3 regions of the Paenibacillus graminis genome follow, and region 1 is predicted to be linked to each of the others. Evidence: riboswitches for the same ligand, from Rfam matches in the RefSeq annotation. Region 1 holds a riboswitch; each other region holds the start of a gene.

Evidence for each region. A riboswitch is a leader RNA that binds a small molecule or an ion and turns the genes downstream of it on or off. The one in region 1 is predicted to bind thiamine pyrophosphate.
Region 2: linked by a shared signal. The riboswitch ahead of thiC (phosphomethylpyrimidine synthase ThiC) and the one ahead of PGRAT_RS13390 (ABC transporter ATP-binding protein) in region 1 are both predicted to bind thiamine pyrophosphate.
Region 3: linked by a shared signal. The riboswitch ahead of PGRAT_RS10330 (thiamine phosphate synthase) and the one ahead of PGRAT_RS13390 (ABC transporter ATP-binding protein) in region 1 are both predicted to bind thiamine pyrophosphate.

The regions. Positions count from the first base shown of each region.
Region 1 covers NZ_CP009287.1:3,243,275-3,249,855, forward strand. Annotated here, with positions in the region: gene PGRAT_RS13380 (ABC transporter substrate-binding protein) at 1-849, opposite strand, end outside; gene PGRAT_RS13385 (ABC transporter permease) at 846-1,622, opposite strand; gene PGRAT_RS13390 (ABC transporter ATP-binding protein) at 1,603-2,397, opposite strand; TPP riboswitch at 2,489-2,592, opposite strand; gene PGRAT_RS31620 (TetR/AcrR family transcriptional regulator) at 2,672-3,325, opposite strand; gene PGRAT_RS13400 (DHA2 family efflux MFS transporter permease subunit) at 3,520-5,040, shown strand; gene PGRAT_RS13405 (IS3 family transposase) at 5,515-6,480, opposite strand; gene PGRAT_RS34030 (transposase) at 6,387-6,581, opposite strand, start outside.
Region 2 covers NZ_CP009287.1:162,094-168,674, reverse strand. Annotated here, with positions in the region: gene PGRAT_RS00835 (DUF438 domain-containing protein) at 1-681, opposite strand, end outside; gene PGRAT_RS00830 (DUF1858 domain-containing protein) at 695-922, opposite strand; gene thiC (phosphomethylpyrimidine synthase ThiC) at 1,152-2,846, opposite strand; TPP riboswitch at 2,968-3,073, opposite strand; gene trxB (thioredoxin-disulfide reductase) at 3,148-4,101, opposite strand; gene PGRAT_RS00815 (tetratricopeptide repeat protein) at 4,121-5,854, opposite strand; gene PGRAT_RS00810 (ribose-phosphate diphosphokinase) at 6,114-6,581, opposite strand, start outside.
Region 3 covers NZ_CP009287.1:2,563,496-2,570,076, reverse strand. Annotated here, with positions in the region: gene yfbR (5'-deoxynucleotidase) at 1-167, shown strand, start outside; gene thiH (2-iminoacetate synthase ThiH) at 646-1,758, opposite strand; gene PGRAT_RS10340 (thiazole synthase) at 1,789-2,553, opposite strand; gene thiS (sulfur carrier protein ThiS) at 2,661-2,864, opposite strand; gene PGRAT_RS10330 (thiamine phosphate synthase) at 2,942-3,544, opposite strand; TPP riboswitch at 3,883-3,984, opposite strand; gene PGRAT_RS10320 (SDR family oxidoreductase) at 4,156-5,025, opposite strand; gene PGRAT_RS10315 (hypothetical protein) at 5,263-5,688, opposite strand; gene mdh (malate dehydrogenase) at 5,810-6,581, opposite strand, start outside.

The DNA of each region.
Region 1 (6,581 bases):
TAGAAGGTCCAGCGCCTCCTGCGGGTGCCCGGCAACAAATTGCTGTCCTTTGCGTGCCGCCGCTATGAACTTCTCGATGTAACCTTCAGAATTCTGCAAGCCCGGATCGCTTGCAACCAGAACCAGCTCGTAGTAGTCGGGAACACCGTAATCCGTAGGGTCCAGCGAAATGACCGGATGCCCTTCCTTCTCCAGAATCAGCTGCTCATGATTAATGAATCCTCCGATAATTCCGTCTACACGTCCGGTTGAAATGGCCGGAATCAGGTCAAAACCCACATCGATCAGCTTCACTGCGGACGGATCGCCGCCATCGCTTTTGACCATTGTTTTCAGCATAGCTTCGTATAAGGGAACCGAAGAGTATCCGGCATTTTTCCCAGCCAGCTCTTTCGGGCTTTTGATCCCGCTGTCCGCCGGTAACATCAGATGGTTCAGCGGATGCCGGACGATGGCGGCGACAGACTTCACCGGAATCTGTTCTCCCCGGGCCATCAGCACCTGCGGCTGGTAGCTTAAGGCCAGATCGGCTTTGCCGGCGGCTACCAGCTTCAAGGCATCATTGCTGTCAGCGGGCATCTGGATATCCACATCCAGGCCTTCCTCTTTGAAATAGCCATTCTGTTGTGCGGCGTACAGGAAAGAGTGAACGGCGTTTGGATACCAGTCGAGCATAATCGTTAGCTTGTGGGGCTGCTGGGCGTTCTCTGCTGAAGCGGAGCTGGTTGGAACAGCATTGTTGCCGCCTCCACAGCCGCTTACTGCAATAGCAAGACATAGAAGCAGCGGTAGGGAGAGCAAGGAAAGACTCTTGTTACTAACGGGATGTTCAGAGGGAAAGATGTTCATCGATGAATGCCTCTTTTCTGCAAAATATATTTTTCGAGCAGCTTAATACTTAGGAACAGAACAATGCCGAGTACGGATAAAAGAAACACAGCGGCGAACATCTCAGCACTTTGCAGATTGCCCGCCATCCGGCGGCTAAAATACCCGAGTCCCCGGCTGCCGCCCAGCCATTCCCCGATCGTTGCGCCAATCACACAGTAGACAATTGAGAGCTTGAGTCCCGAAAACAGCGAGGGCAGTGCCGGAGGAATCTCGGTTTTCCGCAGAATCTGCCAGCGGTTCGCACCAAGTGTGAGCAGCAGCTCTTTGTACACCGCTCCGCTTTTGTGCAATCCGTCATAAGTGCCGATAACGACCGGAAAAAAAGCGGTCAGGAAGACCACCGCTACCTTGCTCCACAGCGTATAGCCAAACCACATAATAAAAATGGGGGAGAGCGCGATCAGCGGAATCGTCTGGCTGATGACCAGCAGGGGGTACAGCGCTTTCTCCACCGGAGAGAACATATGCATTCCCGTACCCAGCAGCACACCGCAGCACACGGACAGCGCAAAACCCAACAGCACCTCCTGCAGTGTAGCAGGCAAGTGTTCTCCAAAGAGCAGCAGCCTCTGCTCCAGCATTGCCGTCCATATGGCCGTAGGGGCCGGAAGAATGAAGGCAGGGACAAGCTTCAGCCTGGCTGCGCTTTCCCAGAAGGCAAGAGTCAGCAGCACCAACAGGGCAAAGGGGCCATATTCGTGCAAAAACTTTCTAAGATAGGTGCGTGTCATACAGCCTCCGTTCCAAATCCGCCCGCAAAGCAGCAAAATGCGGTTCATAATTCATGCGGTAATGCCTGGGGCGCGGAAGATCTACCAGGAATTCCTGTACACCGCCGCCAGCGCCGCCGGACATTAGATAGATCCGGTCACTGAGGAGGAGCGCCTCCTCCAGATCGTGGGTGATGAACAGGACGGTCTGCTCCAGACTGCCCCACAGCTCCAGCAGCCAGCGGTGAAGCCCGCGTTTGGTGATGGCATCCAGTGCTCCGAAGGGCTCATCCAAAAGCAAGAGCGTATTGCCGGCAGCCAGCGTCCGCAGCATAGCGATCCGCTGGCGCATTCCGCCGGACAGCTCATGCGGATAGCGCTGCTCTGTACCTTCCAGTCCAAAACGCTCCAGCAAATTACGGATACTTTTTACCGCTTCCGTTTTACTGCCTGTTCTGTTCAGCTCCCAGGGAAGCAGGCAGTTGTCCAGCACGGTTCTCCAGGGCAGCAGCAGATCCTGCTGGGGCATATAGGCAACCCGTCCCAGGCGTGATGAAGGATCGGCGGATGTCGTTCCCAGAACTTTAAGATCACCGCTGGTGTGCTGAAGCAAGCCGGCGATGATTTTGAATAATGTGCTTTTACCGCAGCCGCTGGCACCGACCAGAGAAATGAATTCCCCTTGGCGCACATCCATTGTCAGACCGCTGAATACCGGCGTCTCCGGAGATGTGCCGAAAGAATAGGACAGGTTCGTCATTGAGATCATATTCGTATGTACTAAGCCTCCTTTCATTGCGCGGCAACACAATAAAGACCCATCTGTCTCAAAGTGGAGACAAATGGGTCTGAAAGGTTCAGGCAGTAGACGTATAGCGGCACCGCTGATCGTTTCTGTTCCACTTCCCTCCGCTGGTATGATCCAGATCAGGTTCCAAGGGTCCGAAGCTTCAAGCTTCGTCTCAGTCGGCAGACTCCCCTAGTGAAATAGCAGGTCAATATTGATATTCGCAATTGCTAATTAATATAGCATATTCAGGCGGGTTGTCAAAGGATCTGTGCCGGAAAGGTTAAGTCCGTTGGATTCCAATGACGAACAGTGCGAGGACGCCCTTAGAGATTTCCTCTTTGGTAGAGCTGTGCAGCTTCTGTTGGTAGAGGTAGAGATCAGGGCTCAATACGGCAATAAGGGCGGTAGCGGCAAATTGCGGATCGACCGCAATCAGCAAGCCATCATCCGCGGCCCGCCGGATGCGCTGGGTCATCACTGCGTTCAGGCGGCGGAAAATCGGATGCTCGAACTGAGTAAGCTGTTTCTTGCCGGTGAACTCGGACTTAATCATCTGCAGCAGCTCAGCGTGCTGGTCTATGAAATCAACGACCTGCTCAATACTGCTCTGCAGGTCTTCCAACGGGGCAGAAGATCCGGCTGTGGCCTGCAGCTCCTGTTCCAGACGGGAAAGAAAACGCTCGGAGCTGGTTGAGAGCAAGGCAGAGCAGATTTCGCCTTTGTCCGTGAATCTGCGGTACAGCGAACCCTGGCCGATTCCCGCCCGCTTGGCGATGCTGAACATACTGACCGCCTCTAGGCCGTTCTCGGCAAACAATGCCTCTGCAGCCTCAAGAATCCGCTGGACATAAGGGTCCTGATAATCCCTGGCGGGTACCGGAGGTTCTTTTGCTGGTTTGTTGGTTGGTCTGCGGTCTGGTTCGTGTGAATTCATGGCAGGCTCCTTTCGGAAATGCAGCATCTATATTAGAAAAAAATGAAAATTAAATTGACAGTGCGGACAATTGTCCGTACACTGAAAAAGCAATACCGGACAATTGTCCGTTCGTATCATTTATTATATAGATAAAGCTGCGCAAAGGTCAATGTACGCCTACCGGAGCAGTTCAACTTAGGAGGAGATAGAAGATGGAGCAAGCGTTGAAGTCGGATGCCGATTTTCGCCTGTCAAGCATTCTGGTTCCGCTGCTGGCGATCATTGCCGGTGTGTTCATGGTGGTGCTGGACAGCACGGCGATGAATGTGGCTTTGTCCACACTAGTCAAGGATTTTCATACGGATCTAAATACTCTGCAATGGATCGTGACCGGATATATGCTGGCTCAGGCCTCAGTGATTCCGTTGTCCGGCTGGCTGTCTGACCGGTTCGGAGCCAAAACTGTTTTTCTCGCCGCAGTTATTGTATTCACCATCGGCTCTCTCCTCTGTGCCACCCCGAGCCGTGCGGAATGGCTAATTGCATTCCGTGTGCTGCAGGGACTGGGGGGAGGCTGTGTGCTTCCCGTTGGGATGGCTTACGTGTATAAGCTTGCTCCCAGGAGCAAGGTTGGCGTTGTTATGGGAATCATGGGGATTCCGGTGCTGTTTGCTCCGGCGATCGGCCCTGTACTGTCCGGCTGGCTTGTGGAGTACCATTCCTGGCGCTGGATTTTCCTCATTAATATTCCGATTGGCATCATTTGCCTGCTGATCGGTTCCCGGAAGCTGCCCAGATCAGAGCGGACCCAAGTACCGGGCATGGATAAGCTCGGGATGATTCTCGGGCCTCTGGCCTTTGCCTCCCTGTCGTACGGTGTCAGCCAAGGTGCGGATAGCTGGACCTCAGACAAAACACTGATCGGGTTATCCATGGGCGTGCTCGCCTTAATCGCTTTTGTGATTGCAGAGTTTCGCTCGGAGACCCCGCTGTTGGAACTGCGGATTCTGCGCTCCGGCGATTTCAGCACAGGCATTCTCGTACAATGGATTGCCCAGTTCGGCTTATACGGCGCATTGTTTCTGCTTCCGCAATTTCTCCAGCAGGCCCGCGGCTTCGGAGCTTTTGATACCGGTCTGACGATGCTGCCCCAAGCCATTGCATCCGGACTGATGATGCCCATTGCCGGGATTCTATTCGACAGGATAGGTGTCCGCTGGCTGGTGGTTTGCGGTCTTAGCCTTGTCTCTGGTGCCTTATTCCAATATTCGCATGCAGATCTTGCCACACAGAGCAAAGACCTGATCCTGCCGCTGATTATGTGCGGCGCGGGCATGGGGATGATGGTAATGCCTATGAATACCCATCTTCTGAACAAGGCCCCAAGCCACCTGGTGAACCGGGTTACTTCTCTGACCAACTCGATGCAGCAGGTAATCAACTCTCTGGCGGTATCGACACTGGTCACCATCCTGACCTCAAGGGCGGCAGCGCGCGGGGCGGAAATGCAAGAAGCTGCGGCTGCGGCCGGGAAGAATGCGGCGAATGCTTCTCCCGAAGCGTTGAAGCTAGCTGCACAAACTGTACTTGCCAAAGGGTTTGACGATACCTTTCACATCATGATCTTCGTAGCGCTGGGCGGTGCTGTGCTGGGTCTGCTGCTGCGGAGAGGGCGCAGAGTCAGACAAGACGGTTCTAAGACCGAGGTGCAGACTGAAATCATGCACGGATGATTTTTTATGAATACAAAACCCCGTTCACCGGATAGGTGCTAACGGGGTTTTGTCGTTTGAGAAATGATAAAATCATAAAAATGAAGAGATCCTGGAAGTTTAAGGTGATATAGGCGGTGCTTGAGGCTTGGGTACCATCCGCGTGGTGAAGCGGACAGATTGGACACCATCGGCGGAGTTTAAGGGGCAGGTTGGGTGCCATCAGGAGAGTATAGCGGACATGCAAACCAAAAGATGCTAATCTTGTCTCTTGCATAATATTTCCGGGCCTCGTGTCCTCGTGCACTCGAAGCCCCAGTAGCTCCGTAACCTCGCTTTGTTATTCAGTAGGGATATCCCTTAGCGCCTTCCGAAGAAGCAGCTGTACAGTGCCAGTTGGAAAAAGGGAACTTATTTATCCCCAAAATCAGCAAATGGAGAGCATGAAGTGGAAAAATGGACTTCCGTCAAGAAAGTGGACACAAAAAAATAGATTTAGGCAGTCTTTCTCTTCTTGAACTTCGCTGCAAATTGGGCAGGGGAAACATAACCCAGCGCACTGTGGATTCGCTTGCGATTATAAAAAAATTCAATGTACTGGAACATCTCGTCCTGCGCGTGCTGCTTCGTTTTGAACTTGGTGCAATAAACAAACTCTTTCTTTAGTACGCTATGAAAGGATTCGATGCAGGCATTATCATAGCAATTTCCCTTACGGCTCATGCTCGCCTTCATGTGATATTTTTTTAGACGTTTACGGTAATCGGCAGAGGCGTACTGTGATCCCCGATCGGAGTGATGGATGAGTCCCTTTGGGGGCCGCTTGGCCTTGTAGGCGTCGTCCAGTGCGCCCAGTACCAGATCCGTCGTCATTCGTTCCTCCAGTCTCCAGCCGACAATTTCTCTCGTGCAGAGGTCGAGCACACTGGCCAGGTACAGCCTACCTTGCCGGCAGGGAATGTAGGTAATGTCTGTGACCCAGACTTTGTTAGGCTCGGCCGTCGCAAATTTTTGATTCAGCAGATTGGGAGCAATGGGCAAATTGTGATTGGAATCCGTCGTTTTTACACGAAACCGCTTGGCTACACAGGAACGTAATCCGAGCTCTCGCATGTATTTTCCTACCGTCCGCTCGCTAATGGTGAACCCTTCTTTCAGCAAAAGCTCGGTAATTTTGGGGCTACCATAACGTTGTCTGTTGTCCTTGAAATGATAGATGATCCGCCGGAGCACCAGCGCCTTACGCTCGGCTTGAGGGCTCGAGGTAGCGCTTCGCCATTTGTAATACCCGCTCCGGGACACTTCAAAAACGCTGCACATCTTCTCCATTCGAAACTCGGAGCGATGATCTTCGATGAACTGAAATCTCAGTTCTTTGGTTTGCTGAAGATGTGCACAGCTTTTTTTACGATGACGAGCTCCTCTTCGACGTCTGCAATTCGCTGCGCCCTTGCCTGTAATTCTTTTTCTTGTTCCGCCAGTCGCTGCTCAAGTTCGCGAACCTTTTCCGCACTGTTTACAGGTTCATTCCCGAACTCCCGATACTTTGCCAGCCAGTTGTG
Region 2 (6,581 bases), 3.1 Mb from region 1:
AATATTCTCTTCTTTAAAGATCATTTCATTAACTTCCTGAATAATGTCCGCCAGCAGACTGCTAAGTTCCCCGGCTTCCCCATTGTATGCACTGAGTGCGGCCTTAGCCTGCTTGATCATACTGCGGATACCGTCATCCACCCCCCACATCACCTTGGTAGGTCCATAGATGCCGTATTTCTCAAGGTAGGGAAACAGCAGATTCTCTTTGCGGCTGTAATGCTTGTCGAGATCGAGCAGCAGGCTCAGATCCTCCAACAGCTTGAACCTCATCTCTTCCGTGCCGCTTCTTAGAAATTTATCGGTGTGGAGCTGCAGGCGGAAATTGACAAGACGTTCAATCTCACGGTTCTCCAGCTTGAAGGTGTGCACGGGATGTCCCGGCTGTTCCTCCGGTTTATTGGAACGGTGAATCTCCTGGATCGACCCTTTGAAGATGGCCGTGTGCACAGAGCACAGTCGCTGCACCTCCTCTACAGGAATCCCCTCTTCTGTCATCAATGAATGCTCCATGGCCGAAATTTCTGCTACCGTAACATCGCCTACCGCTTCTGCAAAACGTGCTTTGACTTCCTCCACGCTTTTTCCGGCATGCAGCTCCTTGATGATTTCCCTAAGCATGGCTTGGCGGCGTGTCTGCTCGGGAACATCCACTTCCCGGTTGTTAATCAGTTCGCTCATTGTACTCTCTCCTCTATTGAATAATCTCGAAGCCATGGCGCTCAAAAGCTTGCCGGACGGTTTCGCGATCCATTTTTTTCACTGTGATTCCTTTGGACAGGGTCATGAACCTGCCTGCCGTCTGCAGCATGCCTGGCTTGGCGATATCGCGGAACCCCAGCTCCACCATAATATCTACGACCTCCGGATAACGGCTGACCAGCTCGAATATGGACTCATCCATGTTAAGGCTTTTGCTCATTGCGCTCTCCTCCTGCAGCTTAACCTCCGGCTAATTGATAACCTTTCTCAACACCAGCTTAGCATAGGGTACAGGGCCGGATTGTGATTGCAATCACAAAATCACAAACTTAATTAAGCTGACAACCAATTGGTTTAACCATGTGGATACGGAATGAAACGTATATAGAAAAAAGCTGCCTCCTCCGCATTTCATAGCGTCGGAAACAGCCTCTCGGAAAGGTTGCAGGTTATAGCATTCTGCTCAATCTGGACGAATTGCGGATATCGTGCGAGATCCGCATGCTGCAGAATTTGGGGCCGCACATCGAGCAGAAATGCGCTGTTTTGGCGCCTTCCGCTGGAAGCGTCTCATCATGGTACTCCAGCGCGCGTTCCGGGTCCAGCGACAAGTGGAACTGGTCACGCCACCGGAACTCGAACCGCGCCTTGGATAGTGCGTTGTCCCGGTCCTGCGCGCCCGGATGCCCCTTGGCCAAGTCAGCGGCATGTGCAGCAATTTTGTAAGTAATCACACCTTCACGCACATCATTCTTGTTCGGCAGGCCCAAATGCTCCTTCGGGGTAACGTAACAGAGCATCGCTGTCCCGAACCAGCCGATCATTGCTGCACCAATTGCTGATGTAATATGGTCATAGCCGGGAGCAATATCCGTGGTCAGCGGACCGAGTGTGTAAAAAGGGGCCTCCTGGCAAAGCTCCAGCTGCTTATCCATATTCTCCTTAATCTTGTGCATCGGCACATGACCCGGACCTTCCACCATCACTTGGACATCATGCTTCCAGGCCAAAGCAGTCAACTCACCAAGTGTTTCTAGCTCAGCAAATTGAGCCTCGTCATTGGCATCGGCGATGGAGCCGGGGCGTAGCCCGTCTCCCAGGGAAAAGGCGACATCATAGGTTTTCATAATCTCGCAAATATCCTCAAAATGCGTATATAAAAAGTTCTCCTGATCATGGGCAAGGCACCAGGCCGCCATAATGGAACCGCCCCGTGAGACAATTCCGGTCATTCTGCCAGCGGTAAGCGGAATGTAACGCTTCAGCACACCGGCATGAATGGTGAAGTAGTCTACACCTTGCTCCGCCTGTTCAATGAGCGTATCGCGGTACAGCTCCCAGGTCAAATCCTCAGCTATTCCTTTGACCTTTTCCAGCGCCTGATAGATGGGCACTGTGCCGATTGGAACCGGCGAGTTGCGGATAATCCATTCGCGGGTGGCATGGATTTTTGCCCCGGTGGAAAGGTCCATAATCGTATCGGCCCCCCAGCGCGTTGCCCACCTCATCTTCTCCACTTCTTCTTCGATCGATGAAGACACAGCGGAATTCCCAATGTTCGCATTGATCTTAACCAGAAAATTCCGCCCGATGATCATCGGCTCACTCTCGGGATGGTTGAGATTCGACGGGATAATGGCCCGGCCTGCCGCGACCTCATCCCTTACGAATTCAGGCCGGGTGTTCTCACGAATGGCGATATACTCCATCTCCGGTGTGATAATCCCCTGCCGCGCATAGTGCAGCTGGGTGACATTGCGGCCCTCACGCGCTCTTAACGGGCACCGGTGCAAGCCGGAAAAGCCTCCTTCCAGCGATCCGTCCGCTGTCCTTCCGTTATCTCCGGGCTGCACAGCTCTCCCGGCGTATTCTTCCGAATCTCCGCGTTCCGCAATCCAGCACAATCGGTGCGGCGGAAGACCCTTGCGGATATCGGTCTCTTGTCCGGCGTCCGTATAAATCCCGCTGGTATCATAGACACGCAGCGGCGCATTGTCCGCTTCTCCCGCCACGCCTTCAGTCCGGCTGAGACAGATTTCACGCATCGGAACCTGAATGTCCGGGCGTGAGCCCTCTACATACACCTTGCGGCTCGCGGGGAATCCGGAAAGATTAACCTCTTCCTTTTTTACTGAATCTGACATTCTTATCTCCTCCTCTGTGCTCTATGAGCAATTTGCAGATAAGATAATCACGCAGCAATTCAAAAAGCCGCTCCACCTGGAGCGGCTTTATTCAGGAACAGCCAAAGAAGGCTGCGCTAAAAAAGGTCCGACTCCACTTTCCTACGCTGGTATGATCCAGATCAGGTTCAAGGGTCCGGGAATCACTTATCCCGTCTCAGCCTATTCAGGCTCCCCTAGTGGGTATCTTATCTAATTAAATACAATTTACATGGAGTGGTATTTTGTGTCAATAAAAAATTTTGCTGATTGAGCGCCTCCGTTACTTATCCAGCGTTTCGCTCCAGTCATGCACCATCGAGCCCTCCAGATATTTCTCGGCATCCATGGCGGCCATGCAGCCGGTCCCGGCAGCTGAGATCGCCTGGCGGTAACGGGTATCCTGCACGTCCCCGCAAGCAAACACGCCCGGAATGTTGGTTTCGGTTGTGCCCGGATTAACCACGATATAGCCGTTGGCATCGGTAGTGATCTGGCCGCCCAGGAAGGCCGTGTTGGGTGTGTGGCCGATAGCGATAAATACGCCGTCCGCTTCCACAAGCTCTTCAGCACCCGTCTCATTGTTGCGGACCTTCAGTCCCTTCACCCCGGTATCCCCGATGGCGACTTCAAGCGGCGTGCGGTTCAGTGCCCAGGCCACCTTGCTGTTCTCCCGCGCGCGGTCCTGCATGATCTTCGAAGCGCGCAGCTCCGGACGGCGGTGGACCAGGGTCACGCTGGAAGCGAACCGCGTCAGGAAGCTCGCTTCCTCCATTGCGGAGTCGCCGCCGCCAACCACTACAATCTTTTTGCCGCGGAAGAAGAACCCGTCGCAGGTTGCACAGGTGCTGACCCCGCGCCCGACATTATCCTGCTCTCCCGGGATGCCCAGGTACCTCGCCGAAGCCCCGGTCGAAATAATTACCGACTCTGCTTCCAGCACACCCAAGCCATCCACGGTTATCTTAAATGGGCGCTGCGAGAAGTCCACAGCCTCCACCCAGCCATTCTTAAATTGAGCCCCAAAGCGCTCTGCCTGCTTGCGCATGTTATCCATCAGATCTGGACCCAGGATGCCATCAGGAAAACCGGGGAAGTTCTCTACCTCTGTCGTTGTAGTCAATTGTCCTCCCGGCTGCAAGCCTTCAATGACGAGGGGGCTGAGATTGGCACGCGCCAGGTAAATCGCAGCAGTCAGTCCTGCCGGGCCTGTTCCGATTACAATTGTTTTGTACATGAGTATATCCTCCTTAGGGTCAGATATTTTCCGTAAAAGGCGGCAAAATGTCCGCTGCCGCCCCGTCCTGCGGGAACCCGCATACTTGATGAATACGCCGCGCGTACCGGCTTACCATAGAGACCGAAACGCCGTAGCGCTGGGCAGCCTCACGATAGGTAAGCGGATGGCCATGCAGCTTGGCGGTCAAATATTCCAGAGCCGCACACCAGCCCGCAGTATGCCTAAACAAGGGAACATCCGGGTAGAGACGGCTTATAAACTGCTTCCAGAGGAGCTCAGCATCCTTCTTCAGAACGGCATCATACCGCCGGTCCATCACGGCAGCCGTATGATCAATAACCCGCTGCCAGTCCTCTTTCCATTCCGGTGGCCCTTTATGGATTGGCACGACCGGCTCTTGTACCGCCCTCTGGATTGTGTTCTCCTCCGGTGCGCCACCGATCAGGCGCTGCAGCCCGAGAAGTGCAGTCTCCTGCAGCGGCTCCTGCTCAGAAATCCCCTTCAGCACCTCGGACATTTCATCGTCCCCGATCCAGCGGAGCGCCTCTGTCACCTGAAGCTTCGTACTTGAATCACCGTAGCGCAGTGCCCAAAAGAACGAAGCGCGCAGCAGCGGATTATTCCGCACCTCCTCAGAGAAGCTGCCCATGTTGTTCTTCCACTGCTTGAGCTGCTCCTGGAAAGGCAGCTGATAATTATAGCTTACCGGAGGCAGCGGACGGCCTTCAGCCTGTGCCAGCTGAAGCTGGGACAGGAAAAACTTCGGTACTGCGGATTCCGGGTCCAGCTTCGCGGCCAGCTGCCAGCAGCGTACCGCCTCGCTCTCAAGTCCGCTGTTGCTTGCCGCAGCCGCACAGTAATGGTACAAGCTGGCATCGCCGCCAACCTCCTCGTCCTTCAGCAGGCGGCGGAAGTGCCCGTAGGCTGTTCTGTGCTTCCCCAGAATCCCCATCGTCGTAGCCATTTTGAATACATGCTCCTGGTGAAAAGGCACTGTGGCTTCCAGCATGCGCACCAGCCCCTCCAGCTGCTCCCGATCGCCGGCATACTGCAAGAAAATAGCCATGTTGCACAATGCATGCAGGTTCCCCGGGTCCTGCGCGAGCACTTCGCCAAGGCATTCCTTGGCTTTGGCAAAGCGGCCCATGTAGAAATAGGCAAGAGCCAGATTGTTATGCGCCGCCAGGAAATCGGGGATGTTCTGTACAATTTCTTCAAGCAGTGCGACCGCTTGCGGAAACTTTCCTTCCTCGAGCAGGCTGCGGGCTCTGTCATGCTCCACTACACCCTCCCGGCTGCGGATCCGGACCAGCGGAGCCGGACGGTTCAGCTCATATTGCAGCAGCTCCATCAGTTCTTCGGACTCGGCCATGAACTCTCCGCTCGCATCCTCCTGAAGATAGGTAACCAGACTGCGCTCGGCCTCTTCAAAGCTTTCCATATTTGCATAGTTATTAGCCATATAGAAGTGGCATTCCGTCATAGAGGGATCAATTTCCTCCAGAACATGGGTTAGGATGTCGTTGGACGCCTCATATTTCCCCATCTCGGATAATATACCCGCCATATTGCAATGATTCACCGGGTTCTCCGGTTCATATTCAACAGCTTTGCGAAAATTCTTCAATGCCTTATCATATTGAAAGCGGTCGAGTGACCGTACGGCTCTTTCAAAGAAAAAATTGGCATCCAGAGTAACGGGAATCACATTACCATTCTCCACGTCATTCTCTGAAGTTCTCTCAATCATGGAAGCAAGGCACCTCCCTTTGTAAGCTTCCTTATCCTCACGAAAAATAGGAGAGCGGCGGTAATCCCTGCGCTGGCTCCCATTTAAGTGCCGCCGTTACCATTTATGGTCCCGACTGTCTTCACACAGTATACCACATGTGACAGGGGGATTCTCAAGCTTAGAAGGGAGTCTCCAGAAGGTAAAAGCTTGAAAAATCCATCTTTGCACCCCGGCATGATTGATTCACCAGCCCGCTTTCCATAAAAAAAGACGCAGGCTAAATTCCCGCATCTCTGAACAGCTTGTCAATGGAACCGCCTTCGATAATAATACGTGTGGCTTCAGCCAGCATAGGTGCTACGGAGAGCACAGTGAAACGGCTGGAATGATCGTCCGGCAGCGCAATAGAGTCGGTAACAACAATTTCATCTATATTAGGGTGGACCATACGGCTCAAGGCGTCTCCGGAAAAAAGACCATGGGTGGCACAAACAATGCTGTTCTTGGCTCCCCGATCCTTCAGGCCCTCTACCACATTCACAATCGTCGTTCCCGTATCAATCAGATCCTCGATAATGATTGGCGTCCGTCCTTCTACATCACCAATCACATGCGTAATCACCGATTCGTTGTGAGCCGGACGCTTCTTGATCATGATGGCAAACGGTGAATCCAGACGGCTGGCCAGCTTCTCGGCCATTGAGGCACGGCCCGCATCCGGTGATACGACCACCAGGTCGGATAA
Region 3 (6,581 bases), 680 kb from region 1:
AATTTGCCGCCGCCAAAGCGCAGACCGCCGCGAAGCTGCGCGGGCTTGAGATGCCGGAAATGGAATATTTTCTGGCCCATATGGCCCCCGGCTTCGAGATGTCCCTGGATGAGCTGTCTGCCGGAACTGACGGCGGACAGGCCTTGGAGGACGGGGACACCCCATGAAGAGCAGGAGACAAGCTGTGGAGAACGGAAGAACAGTTCATGCAGGGCTTGGGGCCGCGAAGAAGAGCGGGTCCCCCTTCACTTTTCCAAGTAAACGGGCGGTTCGGATGCTGTGATTGATGTATAAACTAATGCGGGCTAAAGAGGTTCCCGCCGGATCGCAGGCGAGGTGACCCTTGCTGCAAAGTTAGGTGGAATTAGTATAGCTAATCCGCTGTATTTTGCCCTTTCTCGCTGTATAGTGGGATTTTCTCCACCTATTCCAGTTAAAAGCGGGGTCAAGACGCACATAACGCTGAAATAAATATACTTATTCCCACTAGAGGTGTTTAAGGAAGCAGACTGCCCGTTTTAGTTCTACTTTATCCACTAAAGTTCCTTCCCTCACAGAGAACAAACTCTCTTAAAATTCTCAGCAGGCGGAGTCAGATGGAATAAAATTTGCCGGCTATGAGCTGCTGTCACAGTCAACTTTCTATTACGCTTGCAGCCTCAGCAGATCCCAATCCTTGAAGACCGGCTGCAGGCCGTTTGCCTGAAGCATGTCCGTAATTTCTTCTACACTCCGTTCATCCGAAATTTCGAACTGCGGAGTTCCGCCATCCTGGGTGTGTCCTCCCACTTCAGTGGAGACGCCTGCGGACATTTTGGTGATGCCCAGGTGGATCAGATGATTACGCAGCGAGGCAGGCTCCCGGGTAGACAAGGTAATGCCGGAACGGGGCAGAAACAGGCGGTACGCCAAAATAATCTGCACCAGCGCCCGGTCCGTAACATCGCTATCCGGATTGAATTCCCCCAAATACGGCCGGAAACGCGGGGCGGATAAGCCGATTTCGCATTCCGGATACTTGTCCTGCAGATACCTCGCATGCATCGCGGTCATGAATGCCTCCTGCCGCCAATCATACATCCCAAGGAGCGCACCGATGTTGACAGAGCGGAAGCCGGCCTGACAGCCCCGCTCGGGGGCATCCAGCCGGTTGCGGAAGACTCTTTTGGGACCTTTTACATGCAGCTTCCGGTACGTTTCCTGATGATAAACCTCCTGATACAGGGTCAAGCCGTCCACTCCCGCCTCTCTAAGCTCCCGGTATTCCTCCGTGGACAGCGGATTCACCTCAATACTTACGGAAGGGAAGTACTCGTGCAGAATTTCTACGCATTCCTTCACATAAGAAGCCGGGCTGTCACTGCGCGATTCGCCGGTCAGCACCAGAAGATGGCGCAGGCCTGTGGAGGAGATCGCAATCGCCTCTTGCCTGACCTCCTCCGGCGTCAATTTTTTTCTCGGAAAATCATAAATGGAGCTGAAGCTGCAATAGGTGCAGTGATTCACACAAAAATCGGCCAGATACATCGGTGTGAACAGCTGCATCACATGCCCGAAATGCGTACGGGTCAGCCGCTGCGCACGCTGGGCTATCTCCTCCAGGCATGGCTCCGCAGCCGGAGACAGCAGGGCCAGCAGGTCGCTTTCATCCAGGCGGTCCTTGCATAGTGCCCGCTTCACATCCTCCACCTGGAACTGCTGCCATAGGCTCTCGTAAGGAAGCTGCTCCAGACGGGTCAGTGTTTCATAAAAACTCATGTTTCTCCCTCCTTTCGGTATGGCTCAGAATCACTTCAGAAATCCGGTCAAAGGCGAAGACGCGACCGCCGTCTCTTCCACCGGACCGAGCCCGGCCAAATAGGCCTTGCGGCCTGAAGATACGGCTTCGCGGAAGGCTTCGGCCATCAGCAGCGGATCACGGGCAGTAGCGATAGCCGTATTGAGCAGCACAGCGGAGGCCCCCAGCTCCATAGCTTCCGCCGCTTCGGACGGTCGGCCGATACCGGCGTCAACAATAACCGGAAGATCCACCTCAGAGATGAGAATGCGGAGCAGCTCTTTGGTCCGCAGGCCGCGGTTGGAGCCGATAGGCGAGCCAAGCGGCATAACCGCGGCAGCTCCAGCCTCTTTCATTCGAATTGCAGCGGAGAGGTCCGGGCTCATATACGGCAGCACCACAAAACCTTCGGCGGCAAGTATCTCCGTAGCGCGGATGGTCTCAAGATTATCCGGCAGCAGATATTTCTGATCGTTAATGACCTCAATCTTGACCCAGTTGCCAAGGCCTGCGGCTCTGGCCAGTCTGGCGATCCGCACGGCTTCCTCGGCGGTGCGCGCCCCCGATGTATTAGGCAGCAGGGTCATATGGGGAGGAATATGGCTGACAATATTGTCGCGGCTCTCCGGATCTATGCGGCGAAGGGCAACCGTGATCACTTGTGAGCCTGAAGACGCAACCACCTCGGGAATCAGTGTATTCCGGCTGTATTTGCCGGTGCCGATGAACAGCCGGCTTGATAACGTAATACCGCCAATCACAAATGGATCTAACATAAGCATGCCTCCTGGTATGAAATCGGATAATATCTGCTGTGGTTGCAAAATGAAGAGATGCTATGGGAACGAACGCCCCGCATTGTGCTCTCTCAGGAAGCAGTGCTTCAGCCCCCGCCTACAAAATGCACCAGCTCCAGCCGGTCACCTTCACAGAACGATGTCTCGCCGTAATGCTCCCTGTTCACAATTTCACCATTGCGCTCCACGATCACAAGCCGTCCGCTCCATTCGGGCCGGCTGAGCAGGTCAGCTACCGTCCGGCAGTCTTCCGCAATCTCCAGGGCTTTGCCATTGATGATCAGATTCATGCCTTCTCACCTCCTTTGCGTGACATATCCATAGCTCACTAAACGCATAACAACTTAAACACATAACAACTCCGGTCTTAAGCCTCCTGGACCGCCAACCGGTAAGCACGCGCAGCGGATACAGCGTCTCCGGCACCACAAATGCCGGACATGACTGCAATCCCGGCTGCCCCTTGCCGGATCACCTGACCGGCATTGCCCGGCTCTATGCCGCCGATGGCAATCAGCGGAATACGGCTGCAGCGCACCGCTTCCCCCAGCAGCCCCAAACCGCGCTCCTGCTGGCCGGGTTTGCAGGCGGTAGGAAAAACATGGCCGAACAGGCAATAGTCGGCCCCCTGCAGGCCCGCTTCCGCAGCTTCCGCCGCGGAATGCACCGACCTGCCCAGCCGCAGGCGGGGAGCGGCGGCACGGGCTGCAGCCGGCGGCAGGCTGTTCCAGGCCAGCTGAACAGCGCCTGCACCAGCGGCCAGCGCAACATCCAGCCGGTCATTGATGACTAGGCTGGAAGCGGGAACCCCCGCAAGCAGCAGCTGCTTCGCCATGTCCAGCAGTTCCAGGGCAGACCGGTGCTTTTCCCGCAGATGGATGTAGTCCACGAGCGGATATACAGCCGCAGCAAGGTTAATGAATTCTCCCGGCGCAAGCCTTCCGTCCGAGATCAAATGAATCTCCGCCACAGCTTCACCTTCTATTCGCTATATTCTTTGAGCAGACCGGGAACAGAACAAACCAGCCTTCGACCCTTCAACAAAGGCATTTCTGCCGTTCTTTCCGGACAAACCAGCCGTCAACTCTTCAACAAAGGCATTTCTGCCGTTCTTTCCAGGCCAACCCGCGTTCAGATCCAAATTTGTTCTTTAAACGAACCAAGTAAAAAATCCCTTCTCCCCTTACACACCTTATCCAAAACAGAAAAAACACATAATTTCCAGACAACAAAAAAACCGCCCCCGCGGTAGGAGGCAGTCATAAATGTGTACAGGAATACGGGCGTATGGATACAACCCCGCTGCAGTTCATTCATTCTCCGCTTTCCTACGCTGGGTTTAACCAGATCAGGTTCAAAGGGTCCGAACGGAACGTTCGTCTCAGCCTCGCGGCACCCCTAGGGACAATTCCATTATTCAGTTGCTGACGTGGTTCATATTAACATATAATTCCTCGGAAAAGCTATCCCTTTCGCTGAAAAACTGCTTCCTTGGCAGGTGCAGCAAAAAGAGCGGGCCGCGAAGGCACGCTCTTAAACTGCTGCTGTATTTCCAAGTAAACCTGGTCTGCACCACAACTCTTAGCCGTTGACCACTTCTCCGCCATTAACATGCATGACCTGCCCGCTGACATAGGATGAATCATCCGAGGCCAGATAGACATAGGCTGGAGCCAGCTCTTCCGGCTGTCCCGGACGTTTCATCGGCTGTGTGCCGCCGAACTCGCTGACCTTTTTGGCATCAAAAGTGGATGGAATCAGCGGTGTCCAGATCGGACCCGGAGCTACGGCATTGACACGGATGCCTTTTTCCGCCAGATTCATCGACAGTGAGCGGGTGAAGCTGAGAATTGCGCCTTTGGTAGACGAATAGTCCAGCAGCTGCGGGCTTCCCCGGTAGGCTGTGATCGACGTCGTGTTGATGATCGTAGAACCTTTTTTCAGATGCGGCATAGCGGCCTTGGTCAAATAGAACATGGAAAAAATATTCGTACGGAACGTCCGCTCCAGCTGCTCCGAGGTGATATCCTCAATCTTGTCCTGCGGATGCTGCTCGGCGGCGTTGTTGATCAGGATGTCTAGTTTGCCCAGGCCTTCTACTGTTTTGTTGATCAGGTCCTGGCAGAATGCTTCTACCCCAATGTCACCGGCGACCAGAATACACTTCCGGCCCTCCTGCTCGACCTGGCGTTTCGTTTCTTCGGCATCGGAATGCTCATTCAGATAGGAAATGACCACATCCGCACCTTCCTTGGCAAAATGAACGGCAACCGCACGCCCAATACCGCTGTCGCCTCCCGTAATCAGAGCCGCCTTGCCCAGCAGCTTGCCTGCCGCTTTATAGCTTGAGGTTTCAAATTCCGGACGCGGCTTCATCTCGCTCTCGATTCCGGGCTGCCGGTCCTGCACCTGAGGCGGCAAAGTTTTGGTGGATTGTTTGTTGTCTGGCATGATCCATTCTCCTTTCGCTGTGCAACTTTTTTGGGAAGTAACCACATCGTATTAGGATGGCTTATGCATCATCAATTATACAATCGCTTTACGTTATGTTACTTACCACACTTCCAGGTAATCCAAACAAAAAATCCAGCCGCTTTTGCTGGGGACGGCACCTCGTCATCATCACCTATACCCGCATTTCCACAGAAAAAAGCCCTCGCAGCCGGAGCCATTTTACGTGAGTTCAACTTAGATAATATGTCTGTACACCATAAAAAACATCATCACGATCAGCAGGACCATCAGCAGCAGGCTCAGGGTGCGCAGCTTCGCGGTATGGTCAGACACATCGCGGTTCTCGCGCATTCCGGCAGCTGCCAGACGCAGCGGCTTGCCCATAATGCCGCCTAAGGCAAACATCGCCAGCAGGAGAACTATAACCACAACCATCCAGGCTACGGTATAATCCCCTTGTGAAATCATATAGCCCCCTGTCAGCAGTTGAATGACCAGACCATACTGGGCGAACCGGTTAAATCCGCCGATAGCGCTTAACGTCCCCTCTTTGGCTGAAGCAGAGAGCTTGGCCGTACCGTTCAAAATAAACGGCAGCACCAGATAGAAGCCGAGCGCCAATGTCCCGATCATATGTAAGAAAAAGAAAATCCGATCCATGATTAGCCTCCTCATTTTTCGCTGTGATATATGTTACATTCTTATTATACCCAACCGCATCGCTTATGAAAAGAAAGCCCTCATTTCTTGAATGGAAATGAGGGCTTATATCCGTATGAACCTAGACCGTAACCACTGAAGTTACTGCACGTACTGAATCCGCAGACTTATCGAGAGCCGCTTTCTCTTCCGCTGTCAGCTCCAGCTCGAAGATCTTCTCAATGCCATCCGCACCCAGCAGAGCCGGGATGCCCATGAACAGACCGTCGTATCCGTATTCTCCTTCGAGAAGGGCAATGACAGGAAGTATCCGCTTCTTATCCTTCAGAACCGCTTCGGTCATCTGCACAAGAGATGCCGCAGGGGCATAGTAAGCACTGCCGTTGCCAAGCAGGCTGACAATCTCACCGCCGCCAACCCGTGTACGCTGCACGATCTCCGCAATCCGCTCTGCCGGCATCAGTGTTTCGATCGGAATGCCGCCGACACTGGAATACCGCACCAGCGGAACCATGTCGTCCCCGTGGCCGCCCAGAACAAAGCCGCGTACATCCTCCACCGAAACGTTAAGCTCCTCGGCGATAAAAGTACAGTAACGCGCGGTATCCAGCACGCCGGATTGGCCGATGACGCGGTTTTTGGGAAAGCCCAGCGTTTTGAAGGCCACGTAAGTCATGGCATCTACCGGGTTGCTCAGGATGATGACAATGGATTCAGGCGCCACACGTTTCACATTCTCGCACACCGATTTCACAATGCCCGCATTCGTATTCACCAGATCATCGCGGCTCATTCCCGGCTTGCGCGCAATCCCCGCCGTGATGATAACAATATCTGAATCTTCCGCATCCCCGTAGCTGGAGGTACCCGTAATCCGCGCATCAAATTTCAGT